3 regions of the Pantoea phyllosphaerae genome follow, and region 1 is predicted to be linked to each of the others. Evidence: predicted binding sites of a transcription regulator. Region 1 holds the regulator's gene; each other region holds the start of a gene.

The links. Region 1 encodes PurR, which represses purine synthesis genes. Its sites were predicted from a motif close to CANGCAAACGTTTGCNTG; they were not measured.
Region 2: a site for PurR is predicted at 2,540-2,557, ahead of galS (HTH-type transcriptional regulator GalS). Genes of this name have one in related genera too.
Region 3: a site for PurR is predicted at 2,363-2,380, ahead of cvpA (colicin V production protein). Genes of this name have one in related genera too.

Annotation. Positions count from the first base shown of each region.
Region 1 covers NZ_JBPFDE010000023.1:1,473-8,761, reverse strand. Annotated here, with positions in the region: gene ACR6A7_RS20225 (C40 family peptidase) at 138-938, shown strand; gene cydH (cytochrome bd-I oxidase subunit CydH) at 986-1,075, opposite strand; gene purR (HTH-type transcriptional repressor PurR) at 1,361-2,386, shown strand; gene punR (DNA-binding transcriptional activator PunR) at 2,383-3,288, opposite strand; gene punC (purine nucleoside transporter PunC) at 3,409-4,611, shown strand; gene cfa (cyclopropane fatty acyl phospholipid synthase) at 4,920-6,068, shown strand; gene ACR6A7_RS20195 (riboflavin synthase subunit alpha) at 6,112-6,750, opposite strand; gene ACR6A7_RS20190 (MATE family efflux transporter) at 6,944-7,289, shown strand, end outside.
Region 2 covers NZ_JBPFDE010000001.1:170,850-178,138, reverse strand. Annotated here, with positions in the region: gene mglA (galactose/methyl galactoside ABC transporter ATP-binding protein MglA) at 1-22, opposite strand, end outside; gene mglB (galactose/glucose ABC transporter substrate-binding protein MglB) at 92-1,087, opposite strand; gene galS (HTH-type transcriptional regulator GalS) at 1,402-2,442, opposite strand; gene yeiB (DUF418 domain-containing protein YeiB) at 2,587-3,747, opposite strand; gene folE (GTP cyclohydrolase I FolE) at 3,815-4,480, opposite strand; gene ACR6A7_RS00770 (YbfB/YjiJ family MFS transporter) at 4,603-5,733, opposite strand; gene ptrR (putrescine utilization regulator PtrR) at 5,837-6,748, shown strand; gene ACR6A7_RS00760 (S-(hydroxymethyl)glutathione dehydrogenase/class III alcohol dehydrogenase) at 6,836-7,289, shown strand, end outside.
Region 3 covers NZ_JBPFDE010000001.1:51,151-58,439, reverse strand. Annotated here, with positions in the region: gene ACR6A7_RS00310 (UbiX family flavin prenyltransferase) at 1-147, opposite strand, end outside; gene purF (amidophosphoribosyltransferase) at 260-1,777, opposite strand; gene cvpA (colicin V production protein) at 1,814-2,299, opposite strand; gene dedD (cell division protein DedD) at 2,552-3,331, opposite strand; gene folC (bifunctional tetrahydrofolate synthase/dihydrofolate synthase) at 3,321-4,595, opposite strand; gene accD (acetyl-CoA carboxylase, carboxyltransferase subunit beta) at 4,680-5,591, opposite strand; gene ACR6A7_RS00280 (DedA family protein) at 5,742-6,404, opposite strand; gene truA (tRNA pseudouridine(38-40) synthase TruA) at 6,432-7,235, opposite strand; gene ACR6A7_RS00270 (aspartate-semialdehyde dehydrogenase) at 7,235-7,289, opposite strand, start outside.

The DNA.
Region 1 (7,289 bases):
CTGTAACAGTTTAATAGAAAAATGGCTTAACTTTTGAAAAAAACCTGGCTTAGAATGGCCCCGGCGCTGATCTCCGATCAGATTTTTCTAACCTCGTTACGGCCTGTTGTCGTAACCGCTAACCCTGTAACCGGACTATGCGATTACTGATTACGCTCTTTATATTAGCTTTCGCGCAGCTGTTCATGAACATCGCTTCGGCTTCGCCGCAAGCGCCGGTTAACGCCAGCCTGCACAAGGCAGAGAAAAAAAGCGCGCGCGAAGATGAGCGCCGCAAACGGCGACCGGTCAAAACCAGCGCGAAAAAAGCGCGCTCTTCTACTGCGCAAAAACTCAAACTGAAAAAGCAGAAGAAGATTGAAACGGCTAAGCTTTCCGCTTCCGCCGCCGACACGAAAAAAACCCTGAAATCCTCTCGCAAACGCTATGGCCGCCAGCGCACGCTGACCACCGCAAAAGCCACTCCTCTCACGCCGCTGGATGCCGACGCCACTTCCACCCTCAAAATGAGCAAGTCCCATCGCCTGCGCTACCAGAAAGCACGCGAAACGGCGATGACCAAGCTGATGGGTCAGCTCGGCAAACCTTATCAGTGGGGCGGTACGTCACCGCACACCGGTTTCGACTGCAGCGGCCTCGTCTGGTACGCCTATAAAGACCTGGTAAAATTCAGAATTCCGCGCACCGCCAACGAAATGTACCATCTGCGCGACGCTGCGCCGGTGAAGCGCGAGTCGCTGGAGAAAGGCGATCTGGTCTTCTTTCGCATCAACGGCCGCGGCACCGCTGACCACGTCGGGGTTTATCTCGGCAACGGCAAATTCATTCAGTCGCCGCGCACTGGTAAAGATATCCAGATTAGCGGGCTTTCGGATGATTACTGGCAGCGTCACTACATCGGCGCGCGCCGGGTGATGACGCCGAAAACCATTCGCTAAGCGCCATAAAAAAACCGGGATAATCCCGGTTTTTTTATGGCTGTCTGTTAGTGCATGACGGCGGTAAAACTAAAGGCCACAATCATCAGCAGTGCCGCGCCGGTGGTCATCAACGCCAGTTTTAAATCGGTGCTCATTACCTCTCCTTATCCTTACAATTGTCAGGGTCTTGTGTGATTTTCCCATAGTTGCCGGTAAAAATCTCGTTTTATCCCGCAAGCCTTGTTAGAATCCCCGGCTCTGTTGCGCAACTGACGCAACGCCCGTGCCGTTCGCACGCAACAGCCCCTGTTTTGTCCTGCCCAGTGAGTATTTCACCGACAAAAACTGTAGCGAATTAACAGAAAACTCTCTTAGCGGACGCAAACGTTTAACATTATGCTTATCAGTAGCTTATTGATAAGTTCTGGAGTCTCTTTTTAATGGCAACAATCAAAGATGTCGCGAAGCGCGCGGGTGTCTCCACCACCACCGTTTCTCACGTGATCAATAAAACGCGCTTCGTTGCGGAAGAGACGCGCAACGCCGTCTGGCAGGCGATTCAGGAATTACACTATTCGCCCAGCGCTGTGGCGCGCAGCCTGAAGGTTAACCACACCAAAACGCTGGGGCTGCTGGCTACCTCCAGCGAAGCCCCCTATTTTGCGGAAATCATCGAAGCGGTTGAGCATCACTGCTTCGAGCGGGGCTATACCTTAATTCTCGGCAACGCCCACAACGATCTGCAGAAGCAGCGCGCCTATCTGTCGATGATGGCGCAGAAGCGCGTCGACGGCCTGCTGGTCATGTGCTCCGAGTATCCGGACGATCTGCTGAAGATGCTGGAAGAGAACCGCAATATTCCGATGGTGGTGATGGACTGGGGTGAATCGCGCGGCGACTTTACCGACACCGTGCTCGACAACGCTTTTCAGGGCGGCTATCTGGCGGGACGCTATCTGATTGAACGCGGCCATCGCGATATCGGAGCGATTCCTGGCCAGCTGGAGCGCAACACCGGCGGCGGACGCCACGCGGGCTTTTTGCAAGCGCTGGAGGAAGCGGGCATCTCGGTGCGTCCCGAGTGGATCGTACAGGGCGATTTCGAGCCGGAGTCGGGCTACCAGGCGATGCAGCAGATCCTGCAGCAGAAGCAGCGCCCGACGGCGATCTTCTGCGGCGGCGATATTATGGCGATGGGCGCGATCTGCGCCGCCGACGAGATGGGCCTGCGCGTGCCGCAGGATATTTCGGTGATCGGCTATGACAATGTGCGCAACGCGCGCTACTTCACGCCGGCGCTGACCACCGTGCATCAGCCGAAAGCCGAACTGGGCGAGAAGGCGCTGGAGATGCTGCTCGATCGCATTACCAGCAAACGCGAAGTGTCGCAGACCATCGAAGTGCGTCCTACGCTGATTGAGCGCCGCTCAGTCGGCGACGGCCCGTTCCGCGACTATCGCCGTTAATCCTCGCTTAACCACTCCTGGTTGAGCGTTTGCGCATCGCCGAGATAGCTGAGCAGCCAGCTGAGCGCCGGCGATGCGTGCGCCTCCGACCAGCTCACGCAGCAGGGGCTTTCCGGAAAAGGCGCAGGCAGCGCCAGCTCTGCCAGCTCGCCCTTATCCAGCAGCGGCCGCGCCAGATGGCCCGGCATCATCGCCACGCATAAGCCATCCAGTACGCACGCCAGCCCCGCCTGCCAGTCCGGCACCACCAGACGCCGCTGGTTGTCCAGCGTCCAGGTCATGCGGCGCGGCAGCGCGCGCGAGGTATCCTCCAGCACCAGCGATGGCCAGGCGCGCAGCGCATCGTCGTCGAGCTGCGGCTGGTGCGTCAGCGGATGGTGGCGCGCCACGACGCAGCGCCAGTTCAGCGCCCCCATATCGCGAAAGGAGAAGCGCCCGCCGACCGGGATCGCCTGAGTGGCGCCGATCGCCACCTCAACGCGCCCGTCGGCCAGCGCGTCCCAGACGCCGTTAAACACCTCATAGCTGATGTGCAGTTCCATATCGGGAAAGTGGCGATAGAAATCAGTCACCAGCTGGCGGCTGCGCGGCAGCTTCACAATGCGATCGACGGCGATGCTAAGCTGCCCGCGCCAGCCGTTAGCCAGCTGCTGGCACTGCCTGCGGGTGGCGAGCATTTTTTTGATAACCTCGCGCCCTTCACGCACAAAATGCTCGCCAGCGGCGGTCAACGCCACGTCGCGATGCTGTCGCTCAAACAGCGGCACCGCCAGCCAGGTTTCCAGCTGACGCACCGTATAGCTGACGGCAGAGGGCACGCGATGCAGCTCCTGCGCGGCGGCGCTGAAACTGCCGGTGCGCGCCACGGCGTCTACCACCTCAAGCGTATATTCGGACCACATGCTTTTTCCTTTCAAAAATTTTCACAGCACTCTGCAAATATTAACGTTTCACAGTAACGGGCGCACCCTTTTACACTCTGCCGCGTTTAACCTGCCTGTCGAAATATGAGAGTAAAAATCATGCTGTCATCAAAAGGATTTCTGCCCTACCTCGCTCTGCTCAGCATGCTGGGCTTTCTGGCGACCGATATGTATCTGCCCGCCTTCGGCGCGATGCAGATCAGCTTTAATACCTCGCCCGGCATTATCAGCGCCAGTATGAGCCTCTTCCTGGCGGGCTTCGCCATCGGCCAGCTTTTCTGGGGCCCGCTTTCCGACCGCATCGGCCGCAAACCGGTTCTGCTGATGGGGCTGGGGTTATTCGCGCTTGGCTGCGCCGGCATGCTGTGGGTGGAGAATGCGGTGCTGATGCTGGCGCTGCGCTTTGTTCAGGCCATCGGCGTCTGCGCCGCGGCGGTGAGCTGGCAGGCGCTGGTGGTAGATCGCTACCCACGCGCGCGCGCTAATAAGGTGTTCGCCACCATTATGCCGCTGGTGGCGCTTTCGCCCGCGCTGGCGCCGCTGCTCGGCGCCTGGCTGATTAGCCATTTTCACTGGCGTTCGATCTTTCTGGTGCTGACGCTGACCGGCGTGGCGCTGATGCTGGTCACGCTGCGCCTGCCCGCCAGCCGCCCGGCGGCCAAAGAGGCGAGCGAGCAGCCCGGCTTTTTCTCGCTGCTGCGCTCCGGCGTCTATGGCGGCAACGTATTGATCTATGCCGCCTGCTCCGCCAGCTTTTTCGCCTGGCTGACCGGTTCGCCCTTTATTCTCGCCGATGCAGGCCTGACGCCGGCGGATATCGGCCTGAGCTATATTCCGCAAACCATCGCCTTTCTGCTGGGCGGATTTGGCTGCCGCGCGCTGCTCAACCGTTTTGGTGGCGCGCAGCTCCTCCCGTTGCTGCTGGCGCTTTACAGCCTGAGCGTGGCGACGCTGTTCGCCGTGGCCCTCGGCGGAAGCCACAACCTGATTGCCCTGCTTGCGCCCTTCTGCGGCATGGCGCTGGCGAACGGCGCGATCTACCCAATCGTGGTGTCGAATGCGCTGCTGCCCTTCCCGCACGCCACCGGTAAAGCCGCGGCGCTGCAGAATACCCTGCAGCTTGGCCTCTGCTTCCTTGCCAGCCTCGCGGTCTCCGCAGGTTTACAACAGCCGCTGCTGATGACTACGCTGATTATGGTCGCCACTATCGCGCTGGCGATAGCGGGCTACGTCTGGCAGCGACGCGCCAGCGCACAAATGGATATTGTCCGCGTTACCACTCCCTGCCAGGATAATCACTAAGGCAACTTTTATAGTTAGCGCCCTAACAATAAGTCGTTGAATACTGACCTGGTTGAGCATATACTCAATCGGGTCAATAAATCTGCAACAAATCAATAACATAATTGTTCTATTATTAGGCGAGGCTTATCGCCCGGATGGTGACTGCGCGCGCGTTTCCTGCTGCGTCAGACCCCGATTTTTAGATCCAATCCTCTGTAAAACGTCGGATATCAGGCGCACGGAGCAATCCGTGACATTTCTCACAGGACTTGAGAAATTGACTATTCTTTTTCTCAGGTTCAACGCGGACAGGTGATGGAGAAGCTATGAGTTCATCGTTAATAGAAGAAGTGAGCCTTGAAGAAAACCACTGGTATCGCATTGTCCACGAAATGCTGGAAAAAGCGGACATCGAAATCAACGGCAGCCGCCCCTGGGATATTCAGGTTAAACAGCCTGACTTTTTTAAGCGCGTGATTCAGGAAGGCTCACTTGGTCTTGGCGAAGCTTATATGGATGGCTGGTGGGAGTGCGAACGGCTGGATATGTTTTTTCACCGCGTGCTAAAGCACAAGCTGGACCAGCAGTTGCCGCACCACTTCAAGGATACGCTGCGCGTGGCCGCCGCGCGTCTCACCAACCTACAGTCGAAAAAACGCGCCTGGATCGTGGGCAAGGAGCATTACGATCTCGGGAATGACCTCTTCTCGCTGATGCTCGATCCCTATATGCAATACTCCTGCGCCTACTGGAAAGAGGCCGAGACGCTGGAGCAGGCGCAGGAAGCGAAGCTCGATATGATCTGCCGCAAACTGCAGCTGGAGCCGGGCATGACGCTGCTGGACATCGGCTGCGGCTGGGGCGGCCTGGCGGAGTATGCCGCTCGCCACTACGGCGCGGTGGTGCACGGCGTGACCATTTCGGCAGAGCAGCAAAAACTGGCGCAGCAGCGCTGCGAAGGCCTGGACGTCACTATTCTGCTGCAGGATTATCGCGATCTTAACCAGCAGTTTGATCGTATCGTTTCGGTGGGCATGTTCGAGCACGTTGGCCCGAAAAACTACGCCACCTACTTCGACGTGGTGGACCGCAACCTCAAGCCGGACGGACTGTTCCTGTTGCACACCATTGGCGCCATCCGCACCGATATGAATGTCGATCCCTGGATTGATAAATATATTTTCCCCAACGGCTGTCTGCCGTCGGTGCGCCATATCGCGGATGCCAGCGAATCTCATTTCATTCTGGAAGACTGGCATAATTTCGGCGCCGATTATGACACCACGCTGATGGCCTGGTATGAGCGCTTTCTGCAGGCGTGGCCGCAGCTGAGTGAAACCTACGGCGAACGGTTTAAGCGCATGTTCAGCTACTACCTTAACGCCTGCGCCGGTGCCTTTCGCGCTCGCGATATTCAGCTGTGGCAGGTGGTATTTAGCCGCGGCGTAGAAGGCGGCCTGCGCGTCGCGCGCTAAGCCGCGGTGAAGAATAAGGCGCCCGGAGCGCCTTTTTTTACGCTTATTCGACGTCAGGACGCAGCGCGGCGGCTTCGCGCTGCGCCAGCACGCGCTCAACGGTATCGACGATCGCCTGCGTGTGCGGATCGATTTCGATATTGACGCGGTGCCCCAGCTTTTTCGCACCCAGCGTCGTGCGCTCCAGGGTTTCCGGGATCAAATAGACGCAAAATTTGCTTCTGGTCACTTCTCCTACCGTCAGGCTAATGCCGTCAATACCCACGAAACCTTTATGCAGAATATATTTCATCTGCGTCGGGTCCTGAATTTTAAACCAGATTTCGCGGTTATTTTCCGACTGGATAATTTTGCAGATTTCCGCAGTGGTCATAATATGGCCAGACATCAGGTGGCCGCCGATCTCATCGCTGAATTTCGCCGCGCGCTCAATATTGACAACGTCGCCTTCCTGCAGGTCGCCTAAATTGGTGACGCGCAGCGTTTCTTTAATCAGATCGAAACTGACGCGATTGCCTTCAACGGCCGTCACCGTCAGACAGCAGCCGTTGTGCGCTACCGATGCGCCCAGCGCCAGCCCCGGCAGCAGCTCTTCCGGCAGCTCTGCGACATGGGTGCGAAACAGATCTTTTTCTTCAATGGACACAATCTTTGCGGTGCCCTGCACAATTCCGGTAAACATAGTTTTGGCCTCTGCGAAGTTTGCTCTAGCTTACCACAGCTTAGCGCGCGGATATTATTTCCGCGTCGCGTCCGCTTTACAGCCGCAATATAACGCACGGCGTGACAAAACTTGGTGAATCCTGTTAATGCCGCTACACTAACCGCGCATTTCTCTGGGATTACTCCCCTTTTCTTTTTTAACAGGTGTTAACGTGCAGAAGTATTTAACAGAAGCGCGTCAATTGCTTGCCCTTGCGATTCCAGTCATCCTTGCTCAGGTGGCGCAGACTGCAATGGGGTTTGTAGATACCATCATGGCCGGCGCGGTTAGCGCCACGGATATGGCCGCCGTCGCAGTCGGCACCTCTATCTGGCTTCCGGCCATTTTATTCGGCCATGGTCTTCTGCTTGCATTGACGCCAACCGTTGCGCAACTCAACGGCTCCGGCCGCCGCGAACGTATCGCTGAACAGGTTCGCCAGGCTTACTGGCTGGCCTTCTTCGTTGCCATTCTGATTATGGCAGTTCTGTGGAACGCCGGTTACCTCATTCGCGCCA
Region 2 (7,289 bases), on a different contig from region 1:
CGGTCGGATTATCACTGGCCATAATTTACCTGGCTAAAAAAAGCGTTGGTCACGTGAAAACAGGGCGCGGCTTAGCCGCGCCCGGACAGGATTACTTCTGGAACTGAGACAGGTTCTCTTTGTCCACCGCCACGTAAGGCACGCGGACGATTTTATCGGCGATCTTATAGCTGGTGCCTTCGGTCGCGGCCTTGCCGTCCGCCAGGTTTTTCGCCATATCCAGCGTCGCTTTCGCCTGGTTCTCCGCATCGTTCAGCACGGTACCCGCCATCGCGCCCGACTTCACCAGCGCCAGCGCTTCCGGCAGCGCATCGACGCCGAACACCGGAATCGAGGTCTTGTTATGCGCTTTCAGCGCTTCGACCGCGCCCATCGCCATGGCGTCGTTGTTGGCGATCACCACTTCGATTTTATTGGCGTTCGGACCGGAGAGCCACGCATCCATTTTGTCTTTCGCCTGAGCGGTATCCCACATCGCCGTATCCATCGCCAGCTGCTGGGTCTTGATGCCGTCCTGATTCAGGGTATCGATAACGTATTTGGTGCGCGCTTCAGCATCCGGATGGCCCGGCTCGCCTTTCAGCAGCACGAACTGAATCTGACCATCTTTGTTCAGGTCCCAGTTCGGCGAGGCTTTCCAGTGCTTCTCAATCAGTTTGCCCTGAATAATGCCGGACTCTTTGGAGTCGGTGCCGACATAGTAGGCTTTGTCATAGCTGGCCAGCACTTTCGCGTTCGGCTCTTTGTTGAAGAACACCACCGGCACGTCATTACTGCGCGCCTTGTCAATCACCACGGCCGCCGCGGCCGGATCCACCAGGTTAATCGCCAGCGCCTTCACGCCTTTTGCCATCAGCACGTCGATCTGGTCGTTCTGTTTGGACTGGTCGTTCTGCGAGTCATTCATCAGCAGCTGTACGCCGCCAAGGTTTTTAGCCTCTTTCTCGATGTCCTTACGAACCATCGACATAAAGTTGTCGTCATACTTATAGATGGTCACGCCGATACGCGTGTCCGCTGCGTGTGCCGTTGCGCCGAACATCATGCTGGCAACCAAAGCTGTGAGCGTGAAAACCTTCTTATTCATGGTATCTCCGGTTTTTTGCAGGGTAGTACTGGCTCAGACGCGTCAGGCGCGCAGGAGCTTTCGGTAAAATAAGATTCGGCGAGTGGCAAAGAGGCGAGTGAAATCGCGCTGCCCCGCTGAATCGCCGTCCAGAAACCTGACTTCCATGTGCGACAACGCATCCTCAAGATGTGATGAACCTTTTCAACGGGTTGCTGAAACCACGCCTGCTGCGGTTAGTGCGGCGTTACATAATGTTTCAGTCCGGTAAGACGCTGCCATCATAGTGAGCGGCATGTTAATTAACTGTGAATACAATCACAGATTGAAAACGGTTACATGGCGCTATCGCCTGAATTAGTGACCGACTCCACATTTTGCCGCTGTGCCACAGAGTGACGACGCACCAGCGTCGGCATAAAGACGTGCTGCGCGCTGACGTCCAGCTGGCCTGCCGCGCCGCTCAGCGCCAGCTCGGTAGCAAGTTTGGCCATAGAAACAATGGGATAGCGCACCGTAGTCAGTTGCGGATCGGTGTAACGCGACATCGGGATATCATCGAAGCCGATGACAGAGAAGTGCTGTGGCACCTGAATACCGTTATCTTTCAGCGCGGTAAGTGCGCCAGCCGCCATGCCGTCGTTATAGGCGAAAATCGCGCTGAGGTGCACGTTGCGCCCCAGCAGCTCCACCATCGCCGCCTCGCCGCCCTGCATATCGGGCTCGGCGCTGGCGATCCAGCTCTCCTGCGGCCGAATCCCCTGCTCCGCCAGCGCCTGCTCCCAGCCCTCGCGCCGCTGCTGCACATCTTCAATGTCGTGGCTGGAGCAGAGGTAGCCGATGCGGCCGTGTCCCTGCTGCTGCAGCATGCGGGTCGCCATCAGCGCGCCTGCCACGTTATCCAGGCTGACGCAGCGATGAGCAAAACCAGGCACGATGCGGTTGACCATCACCATGCCTGGCACCTGCTGCATAAACGAGGCGAGCTCCTCGTCTGAAAGCGTTTTCGCGTGTACCACCAGCGCATTGCAGCGCTGACGGATCAGCACCTCAATCGCATGGCGCTCTTTATCTTCCTGATGCCAGGAGTTACTGATCAGCACATGTTTGTGCAGGCGCTGTGCCACGGTATCTACCGCTTTCACCAGCGCGCCAAAGAAGGGATCGGAGACGTCCATCACCACGACGCCGATGGTGTCGCTGATCTGCGTTGCCAGCGCCTGCGCGTTGGCGTTGGGCCGGTAGCCCAGTGAATCCACCGCCTGCAGCACCGCGTCGCGCGTCTCCGCGGTAACGGCGCTGCTGTTATTCAGCACGCGCGAGACGGTCGCCACCGACACGCCAGCCAGACGGGCAACATCACGAATCGTTATCATGCAGCTGTTCCACAGAGGAAAAAGGCATTACGCCAGGAAGTCATCCGGCGCTATTCTGGCAGGCGCGGCGAGGCAGCAGCGTGAATCACGTCACACTCATGAAAACGGTTACATACAATTATGTAACCTTTGTGATGAACATCATTATCTGAATGAGGAGCGATGCGGCGTTTTGCCCGCCGCCAGCTGCGTCAGGCGACGCCATAGCCATTCAAGCGGGCCCTGAGGAAAAAAGCGCAGCCATATCGTTGAGAAGAGAATATTGACCAGCCAGACAGCCGGCACAAACGCCAGCAGCTGCAGGCGATCGAAACGCATAAAGAGATCGAAGCGGTAGAAGAGCGTGGTGCAGATCAGCGTTTGCAGCAGATAGTTGCTGAGCGCCATGCGCCCGACGCACTGAATCGCCGACGTGAGGCGCCAGCGCGCCAGCTGCGGCCAGTAGCCGAGGATCAGCGCGGCGTAGCCAAGACTGATAAAAGGGCTGGCGAGATCGCGCGGCACCTGCAGGTAGAAGCCGCTCCAGCGAAACGACCAGTGCAGCATCCACTGCGACGCAACTCCCACCAGGGCGATGGCATAGCCGACGGCCAGCAGAAGCGCGGCGCAGCGGCGGTAGTGGCGCAGGCTAAACTCCCCGGTCAGCCAGCCGCAGCGCAGCAGCGCAGCGCCCATCATCATCAGCCCGGCCAGCTGCCAGCCATACTGCGCCGCCAGCGCCATCAGGCTGGAGGAGAGATGGTCGAGGCGGTTCTGCACCGCTTCCCAGCCGCCAGCCAGCTTCCAGAAGCGTTCATACTCCAGGTCAGCCGCGCCGGGCAGCCACGAGCGGCTCGGTTCGGGATCGGAGATGGAGCCGAAGATCAGCAGCACGCCGCAGCCCACCAGGTAGAGCAGCGCGCCGGTATGAAACAGGCTGCGCGTCGAGGGGACGTCGCGCAGCATACGCCAGACGATAAGACCGATAATGGCGTAATCGAGCAGGATATCCCCTTCCCACATCGCCACGGCGTGAAACAGGCCGATAAGCGCCAGCAGCGTCAGGCGCGCCGAGAGCCAGCGGCCGCCGCGCGGCAGCTGAAGCTGCAGGCCCGCGCCAAACAGCAGCGCGAATAAGGTCAGGAATTTCAGCTGTGCCAACAGGTCAAGCACCGCCCAGGTCCAGATCTCATCGGTGGCGGGATCGCCGCGCCAGGCGGGATTAAGATAGGCGGCAGAAGGTAAGGCGAAGCCAACAATGTTGAGCAACAAAATGCCGAGGATGGCGCAGCCGCGAATGAAATCCAGCACATGATAACGTTGCATAGCGATCCCTGTTAGCGTGAAGCACCGCCGCCTGAGAGCAGACGGCGGCTAAGGCTGCCGGTGTCCGTTAAATATGACGCACCGCGCGCAGGAACTCCTGACGGGTATTCTGGCTCGACTTAAACAGGCCGCCCAGCGAGGTGGTGGTGGTGGCGCTGGTGGCGTCTTTCACCCCGCGCGCTTTCACGCAGTAGTGCACCGCATCGATAGAGACCGCAACGTTGTTGGTGCCGAGCAGCGTCTGCAGCGCCACCAGCACCTGCTGAGTCAGACGCTCCTGCACCTGCGGGCGCTGGGCGAAGAACTGCACGATGCGGTTGATCTTCGACAGGCCGATCACCTTCTCTTTCGGAATATAGGCCACGGTCGCTTTGCCGTCGATAATCACGAAGTGATGCTCGCAGGTGCTGGTCAGGGTGATATCGCGCACCGTCACCATCTCATCCACTTTCATCTTGTTTTCGATGACGGTGATTTTGGGGAAGTTTGCGTAATCCAGACCGGAGAAAATCTCATCCACATACATTTTGGCGATGCGATGTGGCGTCTCCATCAGGCTGTCATCCTCAAGATCCAGATTCAGCAGCTGCATAACCTCAGTCATGTGGCCGGCGATCAGACGCTTCCGGGTTTCATCATCCATTTCACGCGTCGGCGCGCGTAACGGCGTTTCCAGACCTCGCGCCAGCAGCGCTTCGTGAACCAGGATTGCTTCCTGACTAAGGGTGCTCATCGTACTCATCTCCGCAGGTGTAACGCCCGCCGGGGAGACCGGCGGATTCAATTCTGAGCGCGTATTGTGAAGCTTTCCGCTGGGGTAATCCAGTAATCAATCCAATCGGCGATGAAAGCGTTTCACGACGACCGTCGCCACACCAGCAGTCCGGCCGCAGCCAGTGCCAGCCCGGCGATCCAGAGCGCCGGCTCGAGGCGATGCAGCAGCGCGGTGGAGAGCGACGACAGCACCGGCCCCACCAGCTGCCCGACGGCGTAGCCGGTGGTCAGCAGCCCGGCCATATAGCGCGTGTGCTGCGGCGCCAGCTCGCGCGCATAAGCCAGCGCCAGCTGCACTACGCAGAGGAAGCCGCCGCCCACCAGCAGCGCGCCGAGCAGCAGGCCGCTAAAGCCGGGCAGCGCCGCCGCCGCCGCGACGCCCAGCGCCTGCGCCCAGAGCACAAAGGCCAGCCGTCGGTTGCTGCTGGCAAGGCCGCGCGTCAGGATCCCCAGCGCGATGCCGACTATCGCCGCGCCGCCGAAGATCGGCCAGACGAACTGGGCGAAAGCGCCGTCGGGAAAGCGCGCCGCCGCCATCTGCGACAGAAAGGTGGCGGGCAGGATATAGCCGAAGCCCGCCAGGCCGTAGCTCAGCACCAGCCGCCGCAGGTCAGGGGTCAGCACCAGTGGGTCCGGCGCCTGCTCGGGACGATGCAGCTCGCCGACGCGGCGCGGCAAATTGCGCGCGATAGCGGCGACAATTAGCAGCGCCAGCAGGCCGTAGGCAGCCCACGCCAGCGAGGCGGACGCCTGCGACGCATGCAGCTGCACCGCCAGCAGGCCGCTGATAAAGATGCCCGCGCCCGGCCCGGCGAACACCGCCGCCGACAGGCTGGGACGCCCGTAATGATGCAGCTGCTCGCTGCTCCAGGCGGCGACCAGCACCAGTGCCACGCCGCTCGCCCAGCCAATCAAAAAGCGCACCACCCCGTGCAGCCAGGGGCCGCTGACGCAGGCGGAAAGCAGCGTCAGGATGACTGCGCCCCATACGCCCAGCTGCAGGCGCAGCTCGACGCGGCGCCGCGCGCGCATTGCGTCAAAAGAGCCGCACAGGTAGCCGAGATAGTTGAGCGCCGCCACCAGACTGGCGCTGGTCAGCGTCAGCTGGCCGTCGTGTATCATCAGCGGCACCTGCGGCGTAAAGGCGAACCGTCCGATGCCCATCACCACCACCAGCGCCAGAAAGGCGCTGAGCGCCACGCGAAAAGCCATATTCCTGCTCCCGGGTATTTTTATGCTTGCTTATAAGATGCCAGCTTATTAAACTCACGAAAACTGAATAATTCATAGCAAGTTGTTTACGAGAAGAGAATATATGGATCTTGTCCAGCTACGCATGTTCTGTTCCGTGGCCGAAACTGGTTCGCTGGCGCGCGCTGCGGAACAGCTCCATCGCGTCCCCTCCAACCTCACCACGCGGCTGCGCCAGCTGGAAGAAGAGATGGGCGTCGATCTGTTTATACGCGAGAAACAGCGCATTCGCCTGTCGCCGATGGGCCATAATTTCCTTAACTACGCGCAGCGCATCCTGGCACTGAGCGACGAGGCACTGAGCATGGCGCGCGCGGGTGAACCGGCCGGCAACTTTGCGCTCGGCTCGATGGAGAGCACCGCCGCAACGCGCCTGCCAGGCCTGCTGGCGGCCTATCATCAGCGCTTCCCGAAGGTGTCGCTGTCGCTAATCACCGGCACCTCCGGCGAGATTATTGACAAGGTGCGCGAAGGCACGCTGGCCGCCGCGCTGGTAGACGGTCCCGCGCCTTATGACGATCTCAACGGCTGCATCGCCTTTCGCGAAACCCTGACGCTGATCACCAGCCTGGATCATGCGCCGGTCGAGAGCGCGCGCGACGCGCAAAATGACACCCTGTTCGCGTTTCGCAACAGCTGCTCCTACCGCGTGAAGCTGGAATCCTGGTACCGGGACAGCGGTGTCGCCCCCGGCAGCGTGATGGAGATCCAGTCCTACCACGCGATGATGGCCTGCGTGGCGGGCGGTGCGGGCGTGGCGATGATCCCCGACTCGGTGCTGAAGCAGATGCCTGAGCGCGCCCGCGTGCAGGCGCATCAGCTGCCGGCGGCTTACCGCGACACCGCCACCTGGCTGATGTGGCGCCGCGACGCCTTTACTCCCAACGTCGAAGCACTGAAGTATTTGATTATTGATATGTTCGACGACCGTCCGCAGGACGACCAGCTGCTGCATCCACTACAGATGGCAGAGTAGTGGCTGATTACGCGCTATTTTTATTGATATGACGACCATGGACGCGACCAGACCGGCGCGTCCCCATCTGACCGCAAGAGGGATTGCATGAACATGATTAAAACTCGCGCCGCCGTTGCCTGGGCCGCTGGCGAACCACTGAAAATCGAAGAAGTGGATTTGATGCCGCCGCAGAAAGGCGAAGTGCTGGTGCGCATCGTTGCTACCGGCGTGTGCCATACCGATGCCTATACCCTGTCCGGCAAAGATCCGGAAGGTGTATTCCCGGCCATCCTCGGCCATGAAGGCGGCGGCGTAGTAGAAGCGGTCGGCGAAGGCGTCACCAGCGTCGCAGTCGGCGATCACGTGATCCCGCTTTACACCCCGGAGTGCGGCAAGTGCAAATTCTGCCTGTCGGGTAAAACCAACCTCTGCCAGGCGATCCGCGCCACTCAGGGCAAAGGCCTGATGCCGGACGGCACCACGCGCTTCTTCAAAGACGGCAAGCCAATTTTCCACTATATGGGCACCTCGACCTTCTCCGAGTACACCGTGGTACCGG
Region 3 (7,289 bases), on a different contig from region 1:
GTCGGTTTCCAGGCTCAGCGTCTGCCGCGCCGCCGGACTCATCACCAGATGGGTTTCCACCTCGCTGACCTGTTGCAGCACCTGCAGCAGCCGCACGCCGTAGATCGCGCCGCTTGCGCCAGAGATGCCAATGATGAGTCGTTTCATGCGTATTCCTTGCGGGTTCAGAGAGGCGCTATGATAGCGCGGGCCAGAACAGGAAAACAGACGGGGCGGATTTCTCCGCCCCGTGCTTTTCCTGTTATCGCTGAGAACGCGCTTAACCTTCGTTATGCAGCTCGAGGTTCTCGACTTCGTTCTGGCGCTGCAGCGCTTTGGCGTCGTCGTTGCGCAGCGACTGGAGATACTCCAGGTACTGCTGATCGACATCTTTGGTGACGTAGACGCCGTTGAACACCGAGCATTCAAACTGGGCGATATCGGGGTTCTCTTCGCGCACCGCTTCGATCAGGTCATCCAGATCCTGGAAGATCAGCGCGTCAGCTTTGATCAGCTGACAGATCTCATCGACTTCACGGCCGTGCGCGATCAGCTCGGTGGCGCTCGGCATATCGATGCCGTAAACGTTCGGGAAGCGAATTTCCGGCGCGGCGGACGCCAGGTAAACGCGTTTCGCGCCCGCTTCGCGCGCCATCTCGATAATCTGCTCGGAGGTGGTGCCGCGCACGATAGAGTCATCCACCAGCAGCACGTTCTTGTCGCGGAACTCAGCGCGGTTGGCGTTGAGCTTGCGGCGAACGGCGCTGCGGCGCAGCTGCTGGCCCGGCATGATAAAGGTGCGGCCGACGTAGCGGTTTTTCACAAACCCCTGACGGTAGGGCTTGTCGAGAATGCGCGCGATCTCCAGCGCGATATCGGTAGAGGTTTCCGGAATCGGGATCACCACGTCGATATCGAGATCTTCCCACTCGCGAGCGATTTTCTCGCCCAGCTTGGTGCCCATGCGCACGCGCGCGCTGTAGACGGAGATTTTGTCGAGGAACGAATCGGGACGCGCAAAGTAGACGTACTCGAACAGGCACGGGTTACTTTTGGGGTTTTCGGCGCACTGGCGCGTAAAGAGCTGGCCCTGCTCGGTAATATAGACGCCTTCGCCCGGCGCGACGTCGCGCAGGAACTCAAAGCCCAGCGTATCAAGCGCCACGCTCTCGGAGGCCACCATATACTCGACGCGGCTGTCAGGCAGCACGCGCTTGCCCAGCACCAGCGGACGAATGCCGTTGGGATCGCGGAAGGCGACCATGCCGTGGCCGATGATCATGGCGACAACGGCGTAAGCGCCGCGCACCTGCTGATGCACCGCCGCCACCGCAGCGAAAATGTTGTCCGACTCCAGCGGGTCGTTCTGAAAACGGTCCAGCTCCTGCGCGAAGATATTCAGCAGGATTTCAGAGTCTGACGTGGTGTTGACGTGACGGCGGCCCTTTTCAAACAGGTGCTTGCGCAGGTCGTGCGCGTTAGTCAGGTTGCCGTTATGGGCCAGCGTAATACCGTACGGAGAGTTAACGTAGAACGGCTGCGCTTCAGAGGCGCTGGAGCTGCCTGCGGTTGGGTAGCGAACGTGGCCGATCCCCATATTGCCCTGCAGACGCTGCATGTGGCGAGCTTCAAAGACATCGCTGACGAGGCCGTTCGCCTTACGCAGACGGAAGCACTTCAGCGCATCGATAGTACAAATGCCTGCGGCGTCCTGCCCGCGGTGCTGCAGCACCGTTAACGCATCATAGATCGACTGGTTGACCGGCATAAACCCGGTGATACCAACAATACCGCACATGTTGTCATTTCCTCATTAGCCGCACTCCCGGTGGCGTCACCGGGGCAAAAAACTCGACGTGCTTTTCAGGTAGTCAAAAAACCATCTGATTATATAACTGAACTGGGGAATGAGCTGGGACTGCTGCCAGTCCGGACTTTTGGAAAAGCCGGTGAATGTGTCGAGGAAGAAAAGGATCGCGCTAACGATCAGCACGCCGCGTAACGCCCCGAAACAGACCCCCAACACCCTGTCGGTTCCCGACAGGCCGGTCTTTTCAACCAGCGAGCCGATCACATAGTTGACTATCGCGCCGACAATCAGCGTCGCGACGAACAGCACCGCGATGGCGATGCCGTTACGCACCAGTTCGTCGTCAAAACCTGTAAACCAGACTGCAAGGTAGGCGTAGTAATGACTGGCGACAAAAAACGCGCATCCCCAGGTAACGAGAGATAAGGCTTCGCGGACAAACCCTCGAATCAGGCTGACCAGAGCCGAAAAACCAACTACCGCAATAATGACGTAATCAATCCAGATCATGAACTCTTCCAGCGCCAGTGCGTTTGCACCCCTGCATCCAGTTCGGGGCGCATTCTAACAGAAAAAGAAAACGTTTGCGTAGCGCTTTTCCTTTTCACCTTCCATAAAAAGGGCGATGAAAAAAACTTTCCTCGCCCTCTGAAGATTCAACCCTTCAAGCCGTTGAATCAAAACTAATTATCATGCGCAGCGCGGCTTTAACCCTGCGTGCGGCGCCGCCTGTTTATGCCATAGGCGGCGCCAATTGATGCCTCAGCGCGCGCTGTAGGGCTTCACCACGCCGCCGAGGCCGGAGACGCTTTGCAGCTCGGCAAGGGAGCCTTGCAGTTTGGCTTTCGAGGCGTCCGGACCGACATAGATACGGGTGATTTGGCCCTGCACCGGCGTCGACGGCACGGTAAAGGCGCGGTAGCCCGACAGACGCAGCTTCGCCACAATTTCGCTGACCTTCGCCGCATTTTTCAGCGCGCCGAGCTGCACCACGTAAGCCTGACCGGCAGGCGCGCTCTGCTCGGCGGCCTTCGGCGTTTCCACCGGCTTCGCGGGTTCGCTCTGCTTCGTTTCCACCGGCTTCGACTCAGCCGTTTTCGGCTGCTCGACCGGTTTCGCCTGCGCTTTTGGCTGCTCGGCCGGTTTTGCTTTCGGCTGTTCCGCCGGTCGGGTTTTCGGCTGCTCAACCTGACGCGGTTTCGCTGGCGCGCTTTGATGCACCGGCGGCGGCGTCACTACGCTGGGCTCGCTTTCGCGCTGCGGCGTGGCGTTGCCCTGCTCGGCAACCGGGTTGTTGACGGCGCTGCCGCCGCTGCTTACCGCGCTGCCCGCGCCCTGCGGCGGCTGCGCCGGTAGCGGCTGGGTTACCGGTGGCACCATCTCGCTATCCTGCTGATCGTCCGGCTTCGGCACCAGCGGGATCGCTGCGAACTCCTCTTTGTAGTGCTTCTTTTTGCCGTCCAGCAGGCCCGGCAGGACAATCACGCCGACCGCCACCAGAATAATGGTGCCGACCAGGCGGTTCTGAAACTTACTTGCCACGACCTTTCTCCGTCTCTGTCGATTCCATGACCTGCGCCACGGTATGGAAAGATCCACATACCAGCACGATCTCCTGCGCCTCGGCCTGGCCGCGCGCCGCCTGCCAGGCGCTCTCCACGTCGGCAAAGGCGGTGGCCGCGTCGCGAGGCAGATGCGCCATCAGCTCATCGGCAGTGGCACCGCGCGGACCGTCAAGCGGCGCGCAGTACCAGCGATCGATCTGCGGCGCCAGCGCCGCCAGCGTGCCGGCAATATCTTTGTCATGCAGCATCCCTACCACCGCATGCACCCGGCCGCGTTTCGGCAGCTGCGCCAGGCGCGACGCCAGATAGCTCGCCGCATGCGGATTATGCGCTACGTCGAGGATCACGCGCGGCGATTCGCTTACCGTCTGAAAACGGCCAGGCAGGATCGCCAGCGGCAGGGTATGGCGGATAATCGCTTCGCTGACCTTCAGGCCGGAGGCTCGCAGCGCCGCCAGCGCCGTAGCCGCATTGGGCAGCGGCACCTGCGGCAGCGGCAGATCGTTCAGCTCGCCCTGCGCGTCGCGGTAGGCCCAGCTTTCCGGCTGCTGGCTGTAGCGCCAGTCGTGGTCGCGCCGCAACAGCAATGCGCCCTTCTCCGCCGCGACGGCGGCGATGCTGGCGGGCATATCTGGCTCACCGACCACCGCAGGCTTGCCGCCGCGAAACACGCCCGCTTTCTCGCGGCCGATGCTCTCACGGTCGGGGCCGAGCCAGTCGGTATGATCCAGCGCGATGCTGGTCACCACCGCCACGTCAGCGTCGACAATATTGGTAGCGTCCAGGCGGCCACCCAGCCCGACTTCAAGGATCGCCACATCGAGCTGCGCCTGTTGAAACAGGTTCAGCGCGGAGAGCGTGCCGAATTCAAAATAGGTCAGGGAAACGTCGCCGCGTCCCGCTTCGATTTTGGCAAAGCTGGCGGTATGCAGCGCTTCGTCAAGCTCTTCGCCCTGCACGCGCACGCGTTCGGTATAGCGCACCAGATGCGGCGAGCTGTAGACGCCGACGCGGTAGCCCGCCGCCATCAGCAGCGTTTCCAGCGTACGGCAGGTGGTGCCTTTGCCGTTGGTGCCGGCGACGGTGAAGACGAAGGGTGCGGGTTTTAACAGGTCGAGGCGCTGCGCGACGCAGCGAATGCGATCCAGGCCCAGCTCGATGGTCTGCGTGTGCAGATGCTCAAGATAGTAAAGCCACGTGGCCAAAGGCGACGTGGCTTGAGGAAGGTGAAGAGTGTCCATATGTCCCGTTTAACAGATTTTGACCCGGTTCAGCCGGTTCGACGGTGCATTGGTGAAAGGCGCGGCGCGCGCCTCTCTCTCCTGTCAGGCCTCGTTGCTTTCCGGCGCTTCCGCAGGCGCGGTCGGTTCGCCATCGTGCAGCGGCGCGGGAAGATTCATCATCTTCGCCAGCAGGCTCGCCAGTTTATAACGCATTTCCGGGCGGCGAATGATCATATCGATCGCGCCCTTCTCAATCAGGAACTCGCTGCGCTGGAAGCCCGGCGGCAGTTTTTCACGTACGGTCTGCTCGATAACGCGCGGACCGGCGAAGCCGATAAGCGCCTTCGGCTCAGCGACGTTAAGGTCGCCCAGCATCGCGAAGCTGGCGGAAACGCCGCCCATGGTCGGGTCGGTCAGCACCGAAATATAGGGCAGACCGCGCTCCTGCATTTTGGCCAGCGCGGCGCTGGTTTTCGCCATCTGCATCAGCGACATCAGCGCTTCCTGCATACGTGCGCCGCCGCTGGCGGAGAAGCAGATCAGCGGACAGTTGTCTTCCAGCGCCTGCTCGACCGCACGCACGAAGCGCGCACCGACCACCGAACCCATTGAGCCGCCCATAAAGGCGAACTCGAATGCGGCGGCCACAACCGGCATGCCGTGCAGCTGACCTTTCATGACGACCAGCGCGTCTTTCTCTTCTGTCTCTTTCTGCGCAGCGGCAAGGCGATCCTTATACTTCTTGGAGTCGCGGAATTTCAGGATATCCTTCGGCTCCAGCTCGCTGCCCAGCTCGGTCTGCGTGCCCTGGTCGAGCAGGCTGTTGAGGCGCTCGCGGGCGTGCATGCGCATGTGATGGTCGCACTTCGGGCAGACCTCAAGATTACGCTCCAGCTCGGCGCGGTACAGAACCTGACCGCAGCTGTCGCACTTGGTCCAGACCCCTTCCGGGATGCTGGCACGGCGTGCAGGCGTAACGTTGCTTTTATTAAGAATGCGTTCAATCCAGCTCATTGAAGACCTTTTTGTTTAAAACTGACCTGGTCCAGTCATCTTATTTGCCGCTGAAAACCGCTTCAGCAGACATGAAATGTCGCTCATTAAACCACAACCCATTCCGACTGTGGATAAAAATCTGGTCTAACCGCGGCGCGACCGAACCTGTTATGGCTGTTTGCTCTGTTTTGCCTGGCGGCGGTGACGCCACACTTCGATCACGCCGGGCAGCACCGACACCACAATGATCCCCACGATCAGCAGCTTAAGGTTCTCCTGCACCACCGGCAGGTCGCCAAACAGATAGCCTGCGTAGGAGAACAGCAGCACCCACGCCAGCGCCCCAGCGACGTTAAACAGGGCGAAATGGCGATAGGACATATGCCCCATGCCGGCGACGAAAGGCGCAAAGGTGCGCACAATCGGCACGAAACGCGCCAGGATAATGGTTTTGCCGCCGTGGCGATCGTAAAACGCATGGGTTTTATCGAGATAGCTGCGGCGGAAGATGCGCGAGTTCGGGTTGCTGAACAGGCGCTCGCCGAACAGACGCCCGATGGTGTAGTTCACCGCGTCGCCCAGCACGGCGGCCACCACCAGCAGCGCCGCCATCAGGTGGACATTGAGATCGTTGCCCGGCAGCGCCGCCAGCGCGCCCGCCACAAACAGCAGCGAGTCGCCCGGCAGGAAAGGCGTGACCACCAGCCCGGTTTCGCAAAACAGGATCAGGAACAGAATGGCGTAAATCCAGATGCCGTACTGCGCAACCAGCTCGGCCAGATGCACATCAATATGCAGAATAAAATCAACCAAAAAATGGACGAACTCCATAACGCCTCTCTGAAATGACCTGCTTAATTAATCCACCAGGAACAACGGCCCCATTGGCGGTTCGGGTAACGCAAAATGCGACGGATAATCCACCGCCACTAAATAGAGTCCTTCCGCTCTCGCCGTCGCCGCCGCCAGGGTGCGATCTTTCGCCGCCAGCAGCGTCGCCATCCACTCCTCCGGCTGGTTGCCGCAGCCGATCTCCATCAGGCTACCGACGATATTGCGCACCATGTGATGCACAAAGGCGTTGGCCTTGATATCGACGATAACGAACGCCCCCTGGCGCGTGACCTTCAGGTGCATCAGGTTGCGCCACGGCGTGCGCGACTGGCACTGCACGGCGCGGAACGAGGTAAAGTCGTTTTCGCCCAGCAGGCACTGCCCGGCGCGGTGCATCTTCTCAGCATCCAGCGGATGATAAAAATGGGTGACGCCGCGTCCCAGGATCGCCGGACGCAGCCGCTGGTTGTAGATCAGGTAGCGGTAGCGCCGCGCCGTCGCGCTGAAGCGCGCGTGGAAGTCGTCCGGCACCGCTTTTACCCAGCGCACGGCGATATCTTCCGGCAGGTTGGCGTTAACGCCCAGCGTCCAGGCGCCGTCGGCGCGCGATGACGTGGTTTCAAAGTGCACCACCTGACCGGTGCCGTGCACGCCAGCGTCGGTACGGCCCGCGCAGAACACGCTTACCTCATGGTTCGCCACCTTCGACAGCGCCTTTTCCAGCTTCTCCTGCACGCTGCGCACTTCCTGCTGGCGCTGCCAGCCGTAGTAGCGGCTGCCGTCATACTCGACGCCCAGCGCCAGCTTATAGGTCTGACCTTCCGACATTACCAGAGGTACTCCTGCACCAGCTTCTCAGCCGTTTTCACCGCCATCAGCGCG